DNA from 2 places in the Paenibacillus sp. DRB1-1 genome. Region 1 is predicted to be linked to the other one. Evidence: riboswitches for the same ligand, from Rfam matches in the RefSeq annotation. Region 1 holds a riboswitch; the other holds the start of a gene.
The links. A riboswitch is a leader RNA that binds a small molecule or an ion and turns the genes downstream of it on or off. The one in region 1 is predicted to bind cyclic di-AMP.
Positions count from the first base shown of each region.

Region 2: linked by a shared signal. The riboswitch ahead of ACQW03_RS23930 (3D domain-containing protein) and the one ahead of ACQW03_RS10635 (C40 family peptidase) in region 1 are both predicted to bind cyclic di-AMP.

Region 1 is NZ_JBODQH010000001.1:2,393,641-2,401,743, reverse strand. It holds gene ACQW03_RS10670 (PAS domain S-box protein) at 1-280, shown strand, start outside; gene rluF (23S rRNA pseudouridine(2604) synthase RluF) at 332-1,033, shown strand; gene motB (flagellar motor protein MotB) at 1,168-1,995, opposite strand; gene motA (flagellar motor stator protein MotA) at 1,988-2,782, opposite strand; gene ACQW03_RS10650 (hypothetical protein) at 2,970-3,263, shown strand; gene ACQW03_RS10645 (4a-hydroxytetrahydrobiopterin dehydratase) at 3,381-3,680, shown strand; gene ACQW03_RS10640 (GNAT family N-acetyltransferase) at 3,759-4,265, opposite strand; gene ACQW03_RS10635 (C40 family peptidase) at 4,569-5,069, opposite strand; cyclic di-AMP (ydaO/yuaA leader) riboswitch at 5,075-5,212, opposite strand; gene ACQW03_RS10630 (hypothetical protein) at 5,490-6,317, opposite strand; gene ACQW03_RS10625 (M1 family metallopeptidase) at 6,329-8,103, opposite strand, start outside.
Region 2 is NZ_JBODQH010000001.1:5,312,192-5,320,294, forward strand. It holds gene ACQW03_RS23905 (M20 family metallopeptidase) at 1-1,085, opposite strand, end outside; gene ACQW03_RS23910 (ABC transporter substrate-binding protein/permease) at 1,234-2,697, shown strand; gene ACQW03_RS23915 (amino acid ABC transporter ATP-binding protein) at 2,684-3,406, shown strand; gene ACQW03_RS23920 (transposase) at 3,518-3,814, shown strand; gene ACQW03_RS23925 (IS3 family transposase) at 3,823-4,704, shown strand; cyclic di-AMP (ydaO/yuaA leader) riboswitch at 4,946-5,114, shown strand; gene ACQW03_RS23930 (3D domain-containing protein) at 5,121-5,789, shown strand; gene ACQW03_RS23935 (polysaccharide deacetylase family protein) at 5,988-6,794, opposite strand; gene ACQW03_RS23940 (NADH:flavin oxidoreductase/NADH oxidase) at 7,100-8,103, shown strand, end outside.

The DNA.
Region 1 (8,103 bases):
CATGGAGGCTATGAGTAAAGGTGGTATCATCACGATTCATTTGTTCTTGGAGGGAGAAAGCGTTAAAATCTTCATACGGGACCAGGGAACGGGTATTCCTGCAGAAATGCTGTCCAAGCTAGGAGAACCTTTTTTCACAAACAAAGAAACAGGGACAGGACTAGGACTTATGGTCAGTCAGCGTATTATACAGAGTCATAAAGGCACACTGGATATTGAAAGCACAGAGGGAGAGGGAACGACAGCCCTGGTGCAGCTTCCGATTGCCAAGCCGGAGTAACGGGCTGGGGCGCAGGAGGAAGTGTGTTAGTAGAAATGGAGGGTACACAGGTTGCGCATTAACAAGTTTATCAGCGAAACCGGCTTTTGCTCGCGCCGGGAGGCAGACAAGCTGGTAGAGAGCGGCCGCGTGACGATTAACGGCGAAGTGGCTGTGCTGGGTAGTCAAGCGGAAGAAGGCGATGATGTTCGCGTGAACGGCAAGCCACTGCGCGAGAAGTCCGATCACGTCTATATTGCATTGAACAAGCCGGTGGGCATCACAAGTACAACGGAGAGCCACATTAGAGGCAATGTTGTTGATTTTGTGGGGCACCCGCAGCGGATATTCCCGATTGGACGCCTGGATAAGGATTCGGAAGGTCTCATTTTACTTACCAATGATGGAGACATTGTGAATAAGATTTTACGGGCAGAAGGCAAGCATGAGAAAGAATATATCGTAACGGTGGATCGCCCTGTCATACCATCTTTTGTGCAGGGTATGTCCAGCGGGGTGAAAATACTCGGTCAGCGAACGCTACCTTGTGAGGTGACGCGTGTATCTGAGTATGTATTCCGTATTATCCTGACTGAAGGAAAAAATCGTCAGATCCGGCGTATGTGTGCTGCCTTCGGTTATGAAGTAAAAAAACTGCAACGCCTGCGAATCATGAATATTCGGTTGGGGTCCCTTCAGAAAGGTGCCTGGCGTGATCTCACAGAGGCTGAGAAGCTGGAGCTTGGACAGATGCTCGATTATACGCTTAGCTAATGCCAGAGGGGCTTCATATAGCCTACAGCGTATGATCGTCGTATCTGACAGGCCAGAGTACAGGAAGCATAAACAAAGAGGCACCAGCTGCATAAAAATGCGGCGGTGCCTTTGTTCATATAACATATACATAATCAACCTTCACTCGAGCTTGAGGTAGGACTGATGACTTGTGTCCCGTTCTGGTATTTGCGGAGAACAGATATTTCAACACGACGGTTTTTGGAGCGTCCTTGACCATCTTGATTGCTTGCCAATGGACGATACTCGCCATAACCGATGGATACAAACTTGGTTGGATCGAGATCTGGATTGAGCAACAAGATACGCAAGAAATTCAGAGAGCGCTTGGCGCTCAAATCAAAGTTGGACGGGAACTGGCTGTTGGAGATCGGTACATTATCCGTGTGACCCGATACGATAACATCATAGCCAGGGAACTGCTGAAGCATACTAGAAATAGACTTGGCCAGCTTTCTTGCTTCCGGCTTTACTTCGGCCTGCCCGGATGAAAATAGGGCATTATCACTAATAGTGATCATCAGCTGTGATTGGTTCAGCTTGGTATTCAGCAACGGGGTCAGGCCGTTATTTTGAATGTATTGATCCATCTGTTTTTTAAGCTTTTTTAAATCTTCTTCTTCCCGCTGGGCCAACTGTTTTTGCAGTTCAGAGGTAGAAGTAGCTTTCGATTTTAAGGGTTGTGATACTTGTTCTTTATTTTTGCCCATATCCATGGATTGTGACGACGGATTCGCGGCCGAGTGATCCAGCACGCCAGTGCCGCCATTAAAAGCTGCACTCATGGATTGAGCCATAGTTTCAAATTTTTTGGCGTCGAGCGAGCTCATACCGAATAAGACAATGAAAAGAGCCAACAGAAGGGTCATTAAGTCGGAATATGGCAACAGCCAGCTTTCGTCAGCATGCTCTTCATGCGGTTCATGTCTCTTTTTACTCACTGGAATCGCCATCCTTCTGGGTCATCGTAGCCCGTTCGGTCGGAGTCAGGAAGATCGTCAGTTTCTGACTGATGGCAATCGTAGATATCCCCGATTGAATGGAAAGCAGACCTTCGACCATCATTAATTTAAGCTCTACTTCTTTTTTGGATAACCGTTTGAGCTTGTTGGACATCGGATGCCACAGGACATAACCTGTAAAAATACCGAGCAACGTCGCAATGAAGGCTGCTGCAATGGCATGAGAGAGCTTTTCCATGTCACTAAGGTCGGCCAGAGCGGCGATCAGACCTACAACCGCACCGAGTACCCCGAGCGTTGGAGCGTACATACCAGCTTGAGAGAAGATCAGCGCGCCAGAGCGATGTCGATCTTCGGTAGCATTGATATCCTCCATCAGAACGTCCCGTACGAATTCCTGATCATTTCCGTCAATAATCATTCGCATGCCGCCACGCATAAAGGGATCGTCGATTTCCTCTACCTTAGATTCCAAGGCGAGCAGACCTTCACGACGGGTAATGGATGCCCACTCGGTAAACGTACCGATGAGTTCTTTGCGGTCTAACAGTTTTTGTTCGGTGAAAATAACCTTGAACAGCTTCGGAATCCGTTTGATTTCTGCCATCGGGAAGGCCATAAATATACTCGCTGCCGTTCCGACGAAAATAATCATGTAAGCAGCGGGATTATTGACCAGATTGACGACCGGAGCGCCTTTTAAGATCATCCCGACGACCAGTGACATAATCCCGAGCACAAGTCCGATAATGGTTGAAATTTGCATGATACACCTCATCCATGAGAATAGATTTTGAATCCTTTCATGCCGCCGGGGTCGTCCTTGCCCCAAGCGCGTCATTACAAGACGGATTATAGTATTTATCGACAAAACTCTCTTTTTTGTTAAGTGCGAATTTCCGGTATAATAAGGTGATTATGTATTGAATGGCGGAACCATTGGAGGAAATGGCATGGGAGTAAAGCATGGGCGTGAGTATGAACAAATTTTGAACGATTTGACAGAGGCTGTGGGACGCATCCCAGACAGCTACGAATTTTTCGAGATGGAAGTAGAAGATTGGGACAGGCTGGACCCGGCGGGACGCCAGGAAGTCAATGAAGCTTTGGCAGAAGACTTATTCTATGCACTGGGTACAGAGCCCATAATCACTGTAGGCAGTGGCGTTGTGATCTATGAGCCGGAGCACCATCGTATCTATGTACTCATTGGAGACGAGGAGCTGACGTCAGTACCTTTGATTTGAGGTCCGTCTTATGGATTTATCAACGGGGCCGTGGTAATATGTACACCAATATATCGTAGTTTTGGCCGTATTTAAGCGGTCGAAAGGCTTCCGTATAAACGGGGAGGAGTTCGTAACATGCCTTTTACACAAGAAGAGATTGAAGCACATCTGGAGAAACTGGAGGGCTGGGAACTGGAGGAAGGACGTTGGATCGTTCGGAAATATAATTTTTCCAGTTTTATGAAAGGGATTGCATTCGTGGATGAAGTTGCCGCTATATCTGAAGCATTCAATCATCATCCATTTATTACGATTGATTACAAGACCGTGACTCTGCGTTTGACCTCTTGGGACGACGGCGGTATTATGGCCGTGGATATTAAGGAAGCCCAACAATATAATGAAGCTTTTGAAAAAATGCGCAGCAGTCATTGAGCTTGTAATGATCGGTCGTATGATGATAAAAGCGCCTTCGCTATACAACATCGCGGTTGTATGCCGAAGGCGCTTTTATCATAGAACCTGGGTTTGGTGCTCGGGACGATATACCATACAATAAAACGGTTTTTTGCCATCGGGAGTCTGGCGTTCATAGGTATCTGTAAGCTCAAATCCAGCCGCCTTGTAAGCCCGGATAGCGCGATGATTCCAAGTAAGTACCTCTAGATCAATTTCATTCTTCGGGTTGCGTCGTTGGGCTTCCTCTGCAATGGCACGGACAAAATCAGCGCCTTTGCCATGTCCGCATCTTTCAGGATGCATTCCAAGACCTAGCCGGGTCACACCGATCATAGGGAAATATTGGGCAAATCCCGTCAGCTTATTCTCTTCATCCAGTACAGCAACATATTGCTCTTGGCGAAGCGTGGGACTTCCAAATTCGACTTCAAGCGCCTTCATTTGTTCCCAGGGGAGCCATCCGTATATATTATAAGGTGGATCATAGCGCCACTCACAGATTGCAGCCGCTTGATGCTCGTCCATCGGTACGATCCGATAGTTAGATATTGAGGCCGGCATGTGTTCCATCCTCCTTTTACAAGTACTTCAATCATTAACAACAGATTGTAGACAAGTTGCAGGGGAATGGCAAGCGTGTTTATTTCATACTCAAGTCGGGTATACATTCAATAAGAAGGATTTACTGCTCATATGCTCCCCCAGCGCTGACGGTAAAACCGACGATGTTCGCTAAAATTGAAACCTTTTGAGGCTTCAGTTCGTCAGTAATGATAATAATTGCTGATGTTGTGGACATAAAAAACCGCAATTCGATTCCGGCCAGAATCAAATTGCGGCTAGGGTTAGCTTGCTGTGCGTTAGTTATTCTACGTTGTCGTCATCAGGAATTTCTGAAGCTACAGAATGGTAAGCGTCTGTGCTCATAATTCTTTTTGCACCGACATAGCGGTTAGCGTAATAATTTTCGTTCAGTGAGCTAACTACTACACCACGTGAAGTCGAGGAGTGGGCAAATTTCCCTTCACCTACGAAGATACCTACATGGGAAATGCCTCTTCCTGTGGTGTTGAAGAACACCAGGTCTCCAGGTCTCATTTCATCGCGGGATACAGAAGATCCCATTTTGAATTGTGATCCAGATTGATGCGGAAGTTTAATTCCCAGTTTGTTGAATACATACATTGTGAAGCCGGAGCAATCGAATCCCTCGAGTGTAGTGCCTCCGCTTCTGTAGCTCGTTCCTTTGGCATCTTGAATGACCTGGTCCATCTTGGAGTCTGCATATGCACTGCCGCCACCGAATGTAAAAGATGTAAAGGCAATGGCAAGACCCATAGCTGCGATCGTTAGCTTCTTCTTCAAAAAAAATATACCCCTTCCAATGCCTGCGAGGTTAGCTTAAGGATTCGGTAGAAGGTTCCCCTATGACCACTCTGTTGCGAGATCAATTCACCCAAACTGGTTCCCCCGCTTCCTAGGTGCCAGGAATTAGGCTTAACTTAAGATGTGCACCTTGGAGAGCAGTATTCACAATAACGTTATTTTTGAGATAAAGGTTACAATAAAGATTACAAAGTTGTTACTATCAGTTCACTGCGATTATTGTAACAAAGACGGCTGGCTTTGGCAAATGTTTCATTGCAAAAAGTTACAAAAAAAAATCTGCTCCTAATGTCCAAGGAACAGATCTTGTTAACAGTATTCAGTTATGTGTCGTTTGCGCGGATATGAATCGAGATTTTTCGACAGACGGAAATGAAGTAAAAAACATAAAGGCAGGGCTTAACTTCTACTGGAGATATCGGTATGCCATAGTCTGTACTGCGAACTGATATGCCACAGCCTGACCAGACTAGTAACAAAATGATACGATTGCTGGAGAATGAGCGCCAGCATGCCAGTCCAAATCATCGCCACGGTGCCAAATAGACCGAAGACCAGCAGCACACAAGCACCGAGCAAAAGGGATACACCGACAGCTGGGAGGAGCTGGCGAAAGAAGGCGAGCAGGGACGATAGTATGGCGTGACCACCGACAGTCCCCAGTTGCATATACAGGATGCACTGCCGAATGAACCATCCGTAAGCCATCCACCCCATGGCATAGGGCAACAAATGCAGCAGGTAAGAGGGAGATTGAAGCGTTCCTGCTACAATAGGGTAGAGTCTCGGTACTACCCAAAAGGAGGGAAGCAGCAGCAGTCCCAACTCGATGGTGTAATACAACAGCGACGACATGCCATGGCGCTTCATACCCTTGAAAAAGGACAGGCTTTGCGGTTCAGTAGCATCGGTATGCAGGCTTTGATATATTCCGGCTCTAATGAAGGGAGTGATCAGTATACGTAGTACAGTCGCCCCTAGTAGTATCCACAAATACACATGTACTTCCCGGCTGTCCATCAGAGCAATCTGGCTCTCCATCCAAAACAAGGTCTGTCCCAGCTCGTTTTGACCCTGATCAGGATAACGGAGCAGTAGCGGGATAACGGCAGACTGCACCAACCGATAGAGAAACACCCCCCACAGTAGTCGATATAGAAATAAAATGATAACGATATAGAATCGTATGCGCACCAGCGCCCAGCCCTCTTTTATAACAGTCCGCATCTATAGACACCTCACCATGACAGACTTCCAAGCAGTGTTTCTAACAGCTTGGTTACACTTACATTCCAACGGGTTTGTTGCTTTTCGTCCAATTCGGCCTTTAGGCTATTGTTAATATGCTTGTTCTCCAGTGCAATGGTATATAAAGGATCAAGGGTTACATAGGAAACGGGAGAAGTACTTTTGATCCGAAAAGTTGTGCTTTTGCCCGCGCCGTCCCAAGCCTTGAATATCGTAGTACCATCCTTGAAGGTAAATTGGACAGGGATCTTGGGATAATCCGCCCCTTTTTTGCTGACCGTCACGACGGCTTCATATCCATTCTCCAGCTTGTGGTTCGTGATATGATCCACCGAAAAGTCCGCCATCTGGCCGTCATATACATACTGTTCAAAATAGTGGCTCCATGAGCGTCCGGTGACTCTCTCCACGATACGTTGAAAATCCTGGGAGGACGGATGCTTAAATCGGTACGTCTGGACGTAGGTCCGCATAATCCGATCCATTTTTTTCATACCCACCTGACGTTCAATGCCCCGTAGTACCAGCTTGCCTCGAGAGTAGGCATTTTGCGCGTACTCAGTAGCCGAGCCGTACTTCCATGACTCGCGGTTGAGCGGCTGTGGGGAGGCTACCTGTCCCGATTGTAATGGCAAGTTGGGGCTAAGCCCATATTCTTGCTCCATAAGCCGCTCCTCTGCATAGGAGGTGAAGCCTTCATCCAGCCACGGCTCCTCAAATTCGTTATTGGCTACCATTCCGTAGAAATATTGATGTCCAATCTCATGAACTAATGTTCGTTCCAGACTATAGCCAGGATTCAGATTACCCGCAGCAGCGGCTGTGATGAGTGTCGGATACTCCATACCGCCGGCTCCATTGCCTGATTTGGGTGGAACGACGATGGATAGGGTGGAATATGGATAAGGCCCGTACCATTTGCTGTAGTACGAAAGGGCGGCCTTCGCGGCGCTCATATAGCGCCCTTTGAGCTCCTTGTGCGACGGGTCAAGGTAGAGCTTGATTTTGACACCAGGGACTTCAGCAGAAGAAAAGGGTTCTTCTACGGTTACAAAGTTGGGTGAAGCGGACCAGGCAAAATCGTGTACATCATCGGCATAAAATTGATATATTTTTTGGCCGTTCTGTCTGACGGCACCACGGGTGGGAAATCCGGTCGCTGCTACGATATGAGTTTCAGGCACCCGAATCCGTACGCTGTAAATTCCAAAATCGGCATAAAACTCGGAGTTACCATGATACTGGTGGAGGTTCCAGCCCTCTTCGGCGCGTCCACGCTGCCCTGCAGTCTCGTAGACGCTGAGCTTCGGGAACCACTGTCCTGCCATTACAAAATCATCTGTCGCACCCATACGAGCGAAGATGGCGGGCAGTTTTACCTCAAACTTCATATATAAAGTGATTTCTTCGCCACCTCGTACCGGCTTGGGTAGACGCACCTTCATGAGCGAACGGTCGCCTGCGTTACCGTCATCTGGCTGCACATATTGGATGCGGTGCATGAGAGATAAACCGTCTTCTGTTTTTAGTTCAGTCAGCGTCATAGAGCCAAAGCCGTCTTTGGGCATGGTGTCTCCACGCAGCTTTCCACCGGATTCCTTCATAAAGGTGGTCTCCATGGAAGAGAAGGCATTCGGGTATAGATGAAGATACAGATCATTCACGGTTTTCTTGCCCGGGTGCTTCCAGGTCAGGGTCTCAGTGCCTCGCAAAACCTGTCCTTTTTCCAGAGACACATCAATGTGGTACTCTACCACCCGTTTGC
Region 2 (8,103 bases), 2.9 Mb from region 1:
CTCGCAGCTAGCAGCATTCCTTCCATGGCCCGGTCCTGCATCGCCAAATCACGGAATTCTGGTGTATGCAAGGCATGCTTCTCGTCAATAACTTGAATGTAAGGATGGATAGCAGGGCAATGAAGCGATACATTTCCGATATCCATGGAGCCGTGATCTTCGCCTTCCGTTATATCTTCTTGTGAAATGCCAGCCTGCACCAAATTTGCGGTAAACGCATCGGAAAGTACACGGTTCGTGACCATTTCATCATAAGAAGTCTCATAATTGGAGGTCTCCAAACGACACCCGGCCTGTAAAGCAGCTCCTTCAGCAATTTGAATAACACGGCGAGTCAGCGAGTTCAACTCTTGACGTGTAGCGGCCCTCACATAAAATTGGGCTGAGGCGTAATCAGGAATAATATTGGCTGCTTGCCCACCCTGGTTAATGATCCCATGGATACGCACTGTACTTTTTACTTGTTGACGGAACGCATTGATGCCATTGAACGTTTGAATCACAGCGTCCAGCGCGTTAATGCCTTCGTGCGGGCTGGCAGCCGCGTGGGCAGATTGACCAAAAAATTCGAATTGTACAGCATCAATCGCCAGCGATTTGCCTGATTTTTCGTAACGGTCATAAGGATGCGTCATAAGTGCTATGTCGCAATCATCAAACAACCCGGCAGCGGCCATCGGGACCTTTGCACCGCGTGTTTCTTCGGCAGGTGTGCCATATACCCGTACTTCTCCACCTGTTTCGTCGATGATCGACTTGAGGCCGACGGCAGCACCAATACTCATCATACATATCAGATGGTGCCCACAGGCGTGTCCTAGACCTTTCAGAGCGTCATATTCTGCCAGAAAAGCGACAATCGGTCCGGGTTTTGCAGATTTGTAAGTTGCAATAAAGGCTGTTTCTATGCCCAATACAGGTGCCTGGACCTCAAAACCGTGAAAAACCAGTTCTTCTTTTAAACGGGCAGCGGCCAGAAATTCCTCGTTTCCAAGTTCAGGATTTGCGCCAATAAATAACGAAATGTCCTTAAACCGTGGGGCATGCTGCTCAATGGTCTGTTGAATGGTCTGTTTAAAATCCATGCTGAAAACTCCTTTATATAAGCTGTAATATAGGTACTGCGTTAGGTATGCTGAAATTGTACTATAACATTCATTGCATAATCATGCATATTCATTTATAATGACACAATCTTATTTATTATAAAGAATTTAAGGAGAGAAAAAAAGATTGAAAAAGGCATATCGTTTTACCGCCCTGGTTTTGACGGCGGTTATCTTGCTGTTGACTGGTCTTCCCATGCTCAATGCATACGGAACGGAAGCAAAGCCACAGAAAAAACTTGTTGTGGGCATGAGTGCCGACTTTCCGCCGTATGAGTTTCATAAAGTCATTAACGGTAAGGATACCATTGTTGGGTTCGATGTGGATATCGCCAAGGAAATCGCCAAAGATTTGGATGCGGAGATGGTCCCTGAGGACATGAGTTTTGACTCTTTGCTGCCTGCTCTGCAAAGTGGTCGTGTAGACTTGGTACTGTCCGGTATGACACCAACGGATGAACGCAGAAAGAGTATTGATTTTTCGGATGTATACTATCGCTCCAAGCAAGTCATCATGGTACGCCCAGAGGATAAAGACAAATATCCGACGATGGATGCTTTGAAAGGCGAGAAGATCGGAGCACAAAAGGGAAGTATTCAGGAAGAGATTGCTCAAAAAGTGCCCAATGCCTCTGTAACTTCACTGGATAAAATATCTGACCTGGTACTCCAGCTGCGGACCCAGCGTGTGAACGCTGTCGTGATCGAAGATACGGTTGCTAAAGGATACACGTTAGACGGTACCGTAACCCTTGCCAAGGCTGTGCCTGAGGATGCGGGAGCAGAAACAGCTGTAGGTATCCGTAAAGGGAATGCAGAATTGCTTGCTTCTGTAAATAAAACGTTGGCTCGCCTGAAAGCAGACGGGTCGATTGAGAAGTTTTCCACGGAAGCGAGTGCACTTTCTGCGGATCGTCAGGTTTCTTCTAATAACATTGTAGATATTTTTTGGAAATACCGCAGTTTATATGCTACGGGTATCGGCTACACCTTGTTGCTGTCTGCGCTCGGAGTACTGTTCGGATTCATCATTGGTCTGATCATATCCTTGCTACGTATGAGTGGAGTACGCATCATTGAGTGGTTAGGTACCACTTATGTAGAGATCCTGCGTGGCACACCTATGCTGGTGCAACTCATGATTATTCACTACGGGGTTGCTTTGACGCTGGGTGTCAATTTTACTCCACTCCAGTCTGGTATAATCACATTGTCTCTGAATAGCTCGGCATATCTGGCTGAAATTTTCCGTGCAGGTATCCAGGCGGTAGACCGTGGACAGATGGAGGCTGCCCGTTCATTGGGTATGGGACGGGGCAAAGCTATGCGTCATGTCATTTTGCCGCAAGCGTTTAAATCTATTTTGCCTGCTATCGGTAATGAGTTTATTACGATCATTAAAGAATCATCCATTATTTCGACCATTGGGATGGTGGATATTATGTATCAGGCCCAGGTCATTAAGAACATTACCTACGAAGGATTAAGTCCGTTCGTAATCGCAGCCGCTATTTATTTTGTAATGACATTCAGCTTGTCTAAGCTGCTGGGTTTATGGGAAAGGAAGTTGAGAGCCAGTGATCACCGTTAAACAACTGCGTAAATCGTTCGGCAAGAATGAGATTTTAAAAGGCATTGATATAGATATCGCCAAAGGTGAAGTCGTCGTCATCATCGGTCCCAGCGGTTCGGGGAAGAGTACGTTTTTGCGTTGCATGAATTTGCTAGAACAGCCTACGGACGGGGAGATTTTGTTTGAGGGCGAGCCGATTACAGCTCGTGGTCATAATATTAACGTAACCCGGGAGAAGATGGGGATGGTGTTCCAGCATTTTAATCTGTTCCCGCATAAAACAGTGTTGCAGAACCTGACGCTTGCACCAACGCAGGTTAGAAGACAGTCAGGGAAGGAAGCGGAAAAAATTGCGCTAGAACTCCTGCGTACCGTAGGGCTTGAGGATAAGAAGAATACCTTTCCGAACCAGCTATCCGGAGGTCAGAAGCAACGTATTGCGATTGCGCGTGCTTTGGCCATGCAGCCGCACGTAATGCTGTTCGATGAGCCGACTTCTGCATTGGACCCTGAAATGGTTGGAGAGGTTCTGGATGTAATGAAGAAGCTCGCCGAAGGCGGCATGACCATGGTAATCGTGACGCATGAAATGGGCTTTGCCCGTGAGGTAGGCGATCGAATCATCTTTATGGATAACGGTAAAATTGTAGAGCAAGGTACACCAGAGCAGGTATTTGGTACTCCAAGCCATGATCGCACCCGTGATTTTCTTGCCAAAGTATTGTAAGAAAGTGCTGATATGAGCTATAAAAAAGCCCTCCGTTTGTGATATGATCCCCTCATAGTAGACAGAAAAGAGCAAGCCGACTAATCTGTCTATTATGGAGGGGATTTTTCTATGGGAGTAATAAGAAAAACTTACGATGTGAGCTTCAAGAAAAAGACAGTGGATCTGTACCTCAACAAGGGAATCGGATATAAAAACGTGGCACGAGAAATGGAGATTGACGCTTCGCTGGTTCGCCGATGGGTGAGACACTTCAAAGCCGAGGGAATGAAAGGTCTAGAGGAAAAACGAGGCAAAGCAAAAGGGCCTGGCATCGGCAGACCTCGAACACGCCCCGAAGATCCGGAGGTCAAGCTGAAACGCCTTGAAGCAGAAAATGAAATGCTAAAAAAGCTCTTGCAGATGTGAAAGGAGGAATGGAGGCTGTACCCAAGAGTAAAAAGTTTGCGGTGATCCAAGAATTGCTTAGTAAGGGACATAGCATCGTACTACTATGTGAACTGGCCGGAGTATCCAAAAGCGGCTTTTATAAATGGATAAAGCGAAAGATGTTCGTTTCACAAAAACAGCGGGAAGATGAAACCATGAAGCTAAAAATCATGGCTTGTTACGAGAAATTGAAAGGAATATACGGCTACCGCAGGGTGAAGGTTTGGTTGAATCGAATCTATGGCATACATATAAATCATAAGCGTGTACGGAGACTTATGGGTGAACTAGGAATCAAGGCGATCATTCGTAGGAAGAGACCTTACTACGGCAAGAAAGAAGCCTATGTCATTTCTGGCAATCATCTAAACCGGGAATTTAAGGCCGACCAGTTGAATCAAAAGTGGGTAACAGACATCACTTACCTCATATTCAATGGACAGAGGCTCTACCTTTCCGCGATTCAGGATCTTTTTAACAACGAAATTGTTGCCTACCAGATCAGCCGCAGAAACGATTTGAGCCTGGTGTTGGATACAGTGAAAAAGGCAAGGAAGCGACAGGATGCGCGAGGTGTTCTACTGCATAGCGACCAAGGATTTCAATATACCTCTCGCCAATATACCAACCTGCTCAAGCGATACGGAATACAGGCCAGCATGTCCCGAAAAGGGAACTGCTGGGACAATGCATGTATAGAAAACTTCTTCAGTCATTTTAAAACCGAGTGTTTCTATCTCCACGCCTTCCATTCAGCTCAACAGGTGGAGCATGCTGTTCAAAAGTATATCCATTTCTACAACCATGAACGCTTTCAAGAGAAACTAAACAACCTGACTCCTTATGAATACAGGACTCAGGCTGCTTAATTATTGCTTTTTGATAGCTGTCTACTTGACAGGGTTCACTTCATTGACGGAGGGCTTTTTCTTTTTTTGTCACCATTTCCCCATATTTTCGTAACAAATATCGATTTCTTGGTGACAAAATTGTAACGAGTATAGTATGATGTTCAAGGTTCCCAACATTTTCATGCGGATAAGGTTACAAAATTGTGATATTATGCAGTAAGCCAAAACTTACCGGGACAGCATGCGGTTATGACAAACGCTGAATGCTGGGCCCAAACTATGGGAAGTGCGGGGGACGTAACAACGGCATTCTTTCCGATACGTCATAAGACGATATGGAATATGCCTAGGGGTGAATTGCACAAGCATAGGGCTTCTTCTGAGTCCGAATCCGACAGCTAACTTCGCAGGCATAACAGAGGAGGTACATATCTTTGAAACATCTAAAACATATTGGAAAAACCATGAAATTTGCGGTGCTTGCCGCAGCCATTGCAGGTCTGGCACAGACAGCTGGAGTAGCGGATGCTGCTTCGCTTCATACTGCCAAAGATGGTGATACCTTCTTTTTGCTTGCTCAACGTTATGGAGTATCAGTGGACGAGCTGACGAAGGCGAACCCAAACATTGCCTCCAACAATATATATGCAGGTCTGCAAATTAAGGTACCTGGTGAAAAAAGTGTGAAGGCAGCTTCGGATTCGAAGCCGCAGCTTATTACGGAGAAAGCACCAGTGAATGAGGGGCCAACGATTCAAGCGTGGGGCAAAACATTTAACTATAGCAAAATAGTTGACGTTAAGGCTTCTGCGTATTCTGCCGCAGCCGATGAGAATGGTAAATGGGGAGCAGTGGACTACTACGGCAATCCGCTTAAACTAGGTACAATTGCGGTAGACCCGAACGTCATTCCGATGGGCACGAAAGTGCTGGTTACAGGCTATTCCCACCCAGGTTTGCCGGATCATTCTTTTGTAGCTGTCGCTCGCGATCAGGGCAGCGCCATTACAGGAAAACGGATTGATATCTTTATTCCTGGCAACAAATCATTTGTGAACGACTTTGGATTTCAAAATGTGAAGCTATACGTTATTGATAAATAGCATTGTACGTATATACGGTTTAATTAAACATAATATATACTATGTAAACTTAATGCCTGTATCCTACCATATATAACTAGGTCGGACTCTTATCAGGTCCTATCCGTAAAAAAGGCTGTCTTGACGAGCAGAAAACTTCTGCTGGTAAGACAGCCTTTTTACGTTGCTTTAGCTTGTAGCTCAATCCTAAACATATGGTTATTTCCGTTCCGATGTGTGGAGTAGCCGAGGGACTGTCACAAATTTGTAGCCCTTAGCTTTTAGAGAGTGAATTAGACCCGGCAGAGCTTGGACAGTGCCTTGCAAGTTGGAGCTTTGACCTCCACCTGCGTGCATTAAAATAATAGAGCCAGGCCCGGTAGCTGGGATCACATTGCGCTGAATTTGTGTTTTACTTAGTCCCTTCCAGTCGAGAGAGTCTACATTCCAATTGACAATCATGTAGCCATGACGACGTGCCCATTGGATTTGAGGCTCCGTGATTTCACCGTAGGGTGGACGAATCAACTTGGGGCGAATACCTGCGCTGGCTTGTAAAATACGTTCTGTTTTTGTAATCTGGTTGCGAAAGCGTTCTGGTGTGGCCTTCCTAAAATCCGGATGAGTATAGGAATGGTTTCCTATAGCATGGCCTTCACGGATAATACGGCGTATGATCCCCGGATGCTTTTCCGCACGGTGACCGACGATAAAAAAGGTGGCTTTGATGCCATTGGCGTGTAATACGTCCAAAACCTGCGGCGTATACCTAGAATCGGGCACATCATCAAAGGTTAAGGCAATTTGGCGGGTGTGTGGGCCGCACATTTTAAAAATGTCCGCATGTTTTTTTCGCAGCATTGCTAATGTAGGAGTTGCTCGATCTGTGCTCTGTTGTACAGAAGAAGCAACAGCTGCTTCCTTGGGATGGGGCGTTCCGATGTTGGGAGGCGCATCCGCGTGAACGGGTAAACTTGAAAATGCTAGTAACAGTGCCAAGCATGGCAACACTCCCCTGTACGGCATATGTATCCCCCCTTTCCGTGCAGTGGTACCTAGTGGTGCTCTCGACTATTATGTACCTGTCCTATTAAAAATATGCTGGTTACCAAGTTCGGCTCATCAACGACTGGAAAGAAGTCCACGATGAAACGATTATCAATGAAGATGATGGAGCTAAACGTACATATTCTCTTAAACATGACCGGAAACAGGAGCATTTTCGCAAGTTTTAGCCTTACAACGAATTCGGTATACCGTGACAGCTGGTGTATAATGGGGATGCAATTCATAATTATACAGACATGGAATTGAAGGAAGGATGGATAAAAGTGACCGACTTGTTTACTCCTTATCAATTAAAGGGGCTTTCTTTAAAAAATCGGATTGTTATGCCCCCGATGTGCCAATACAGCGTGGAGGCCAAGGACGGAAATCCAACGGATTGGCATCATGTCCATTATGTGAGCCGGGCAGTAGGAGGCACTGGACTTATTATTGTGGAAATGACAGCGGTCCATCCAGATGGACGTATTACAGATCGTGATTTGGGTATTTGGAGTGACGAACATATTCCTGCATATCGTAAGATTGTAGAGGAAGTCCACAAGTATGGTGCCAAAATTGGCATTCAACTAGGCCACGCTGGACGCAAGGCTGAAGATGCTGAGCAACCTGTGGGTCCGTCCTCGATTCCTTTTAGCGAACGCTTTAAAGAGCCCCACGCCTTAAAGACGGCTGAAGTCAGGGAACTGGTTCAGGCATACAAAGAAGGCGCGCGCCGCGCGGTGGAAGCAGGTTTTGACACGGTCGAGATACATGGCGCTCACGGCTATCTGATCCATCAATTTCATTCCCCTTTAACAAATGCCAGAGAAGATGAATATGGGCAGGATTTGTCACTGTTCGGTGTTGAGGTCATACATGCTGTTAAAGAGGTTCTTCCTGCTGATATGCCTGTGCTTATGCGGATATCCGCCAAAGAATACGTCGAAGATGGATATAATGTGGAATACATAACAGGCGTAGGGGAACGATATCGTGATGCGGGTGTGGACATTTTCCATATCTCTTCTGGTGGTGAGGGTCCGATTGGTTCTGGTGGAGGCCCGTCTGCGCGTGCCGGCTATCAGGTGGATTTGGCTCATACCATCCGTGAAAAGCTGAATGTACCTGTCATTGCGGTTGGCTTACTGGATGATTATGAGGACGCCCGCCGGGTTGTTCAGCAGAAAGAAGCTGATCTGGTAGCAATAGGCCGTGCCATGCTGCGTGATCCCTATTGGGCGCTGCATGCATCGCGGGAGCTAAAAGTACAGGCCGATATCCCAGAGCC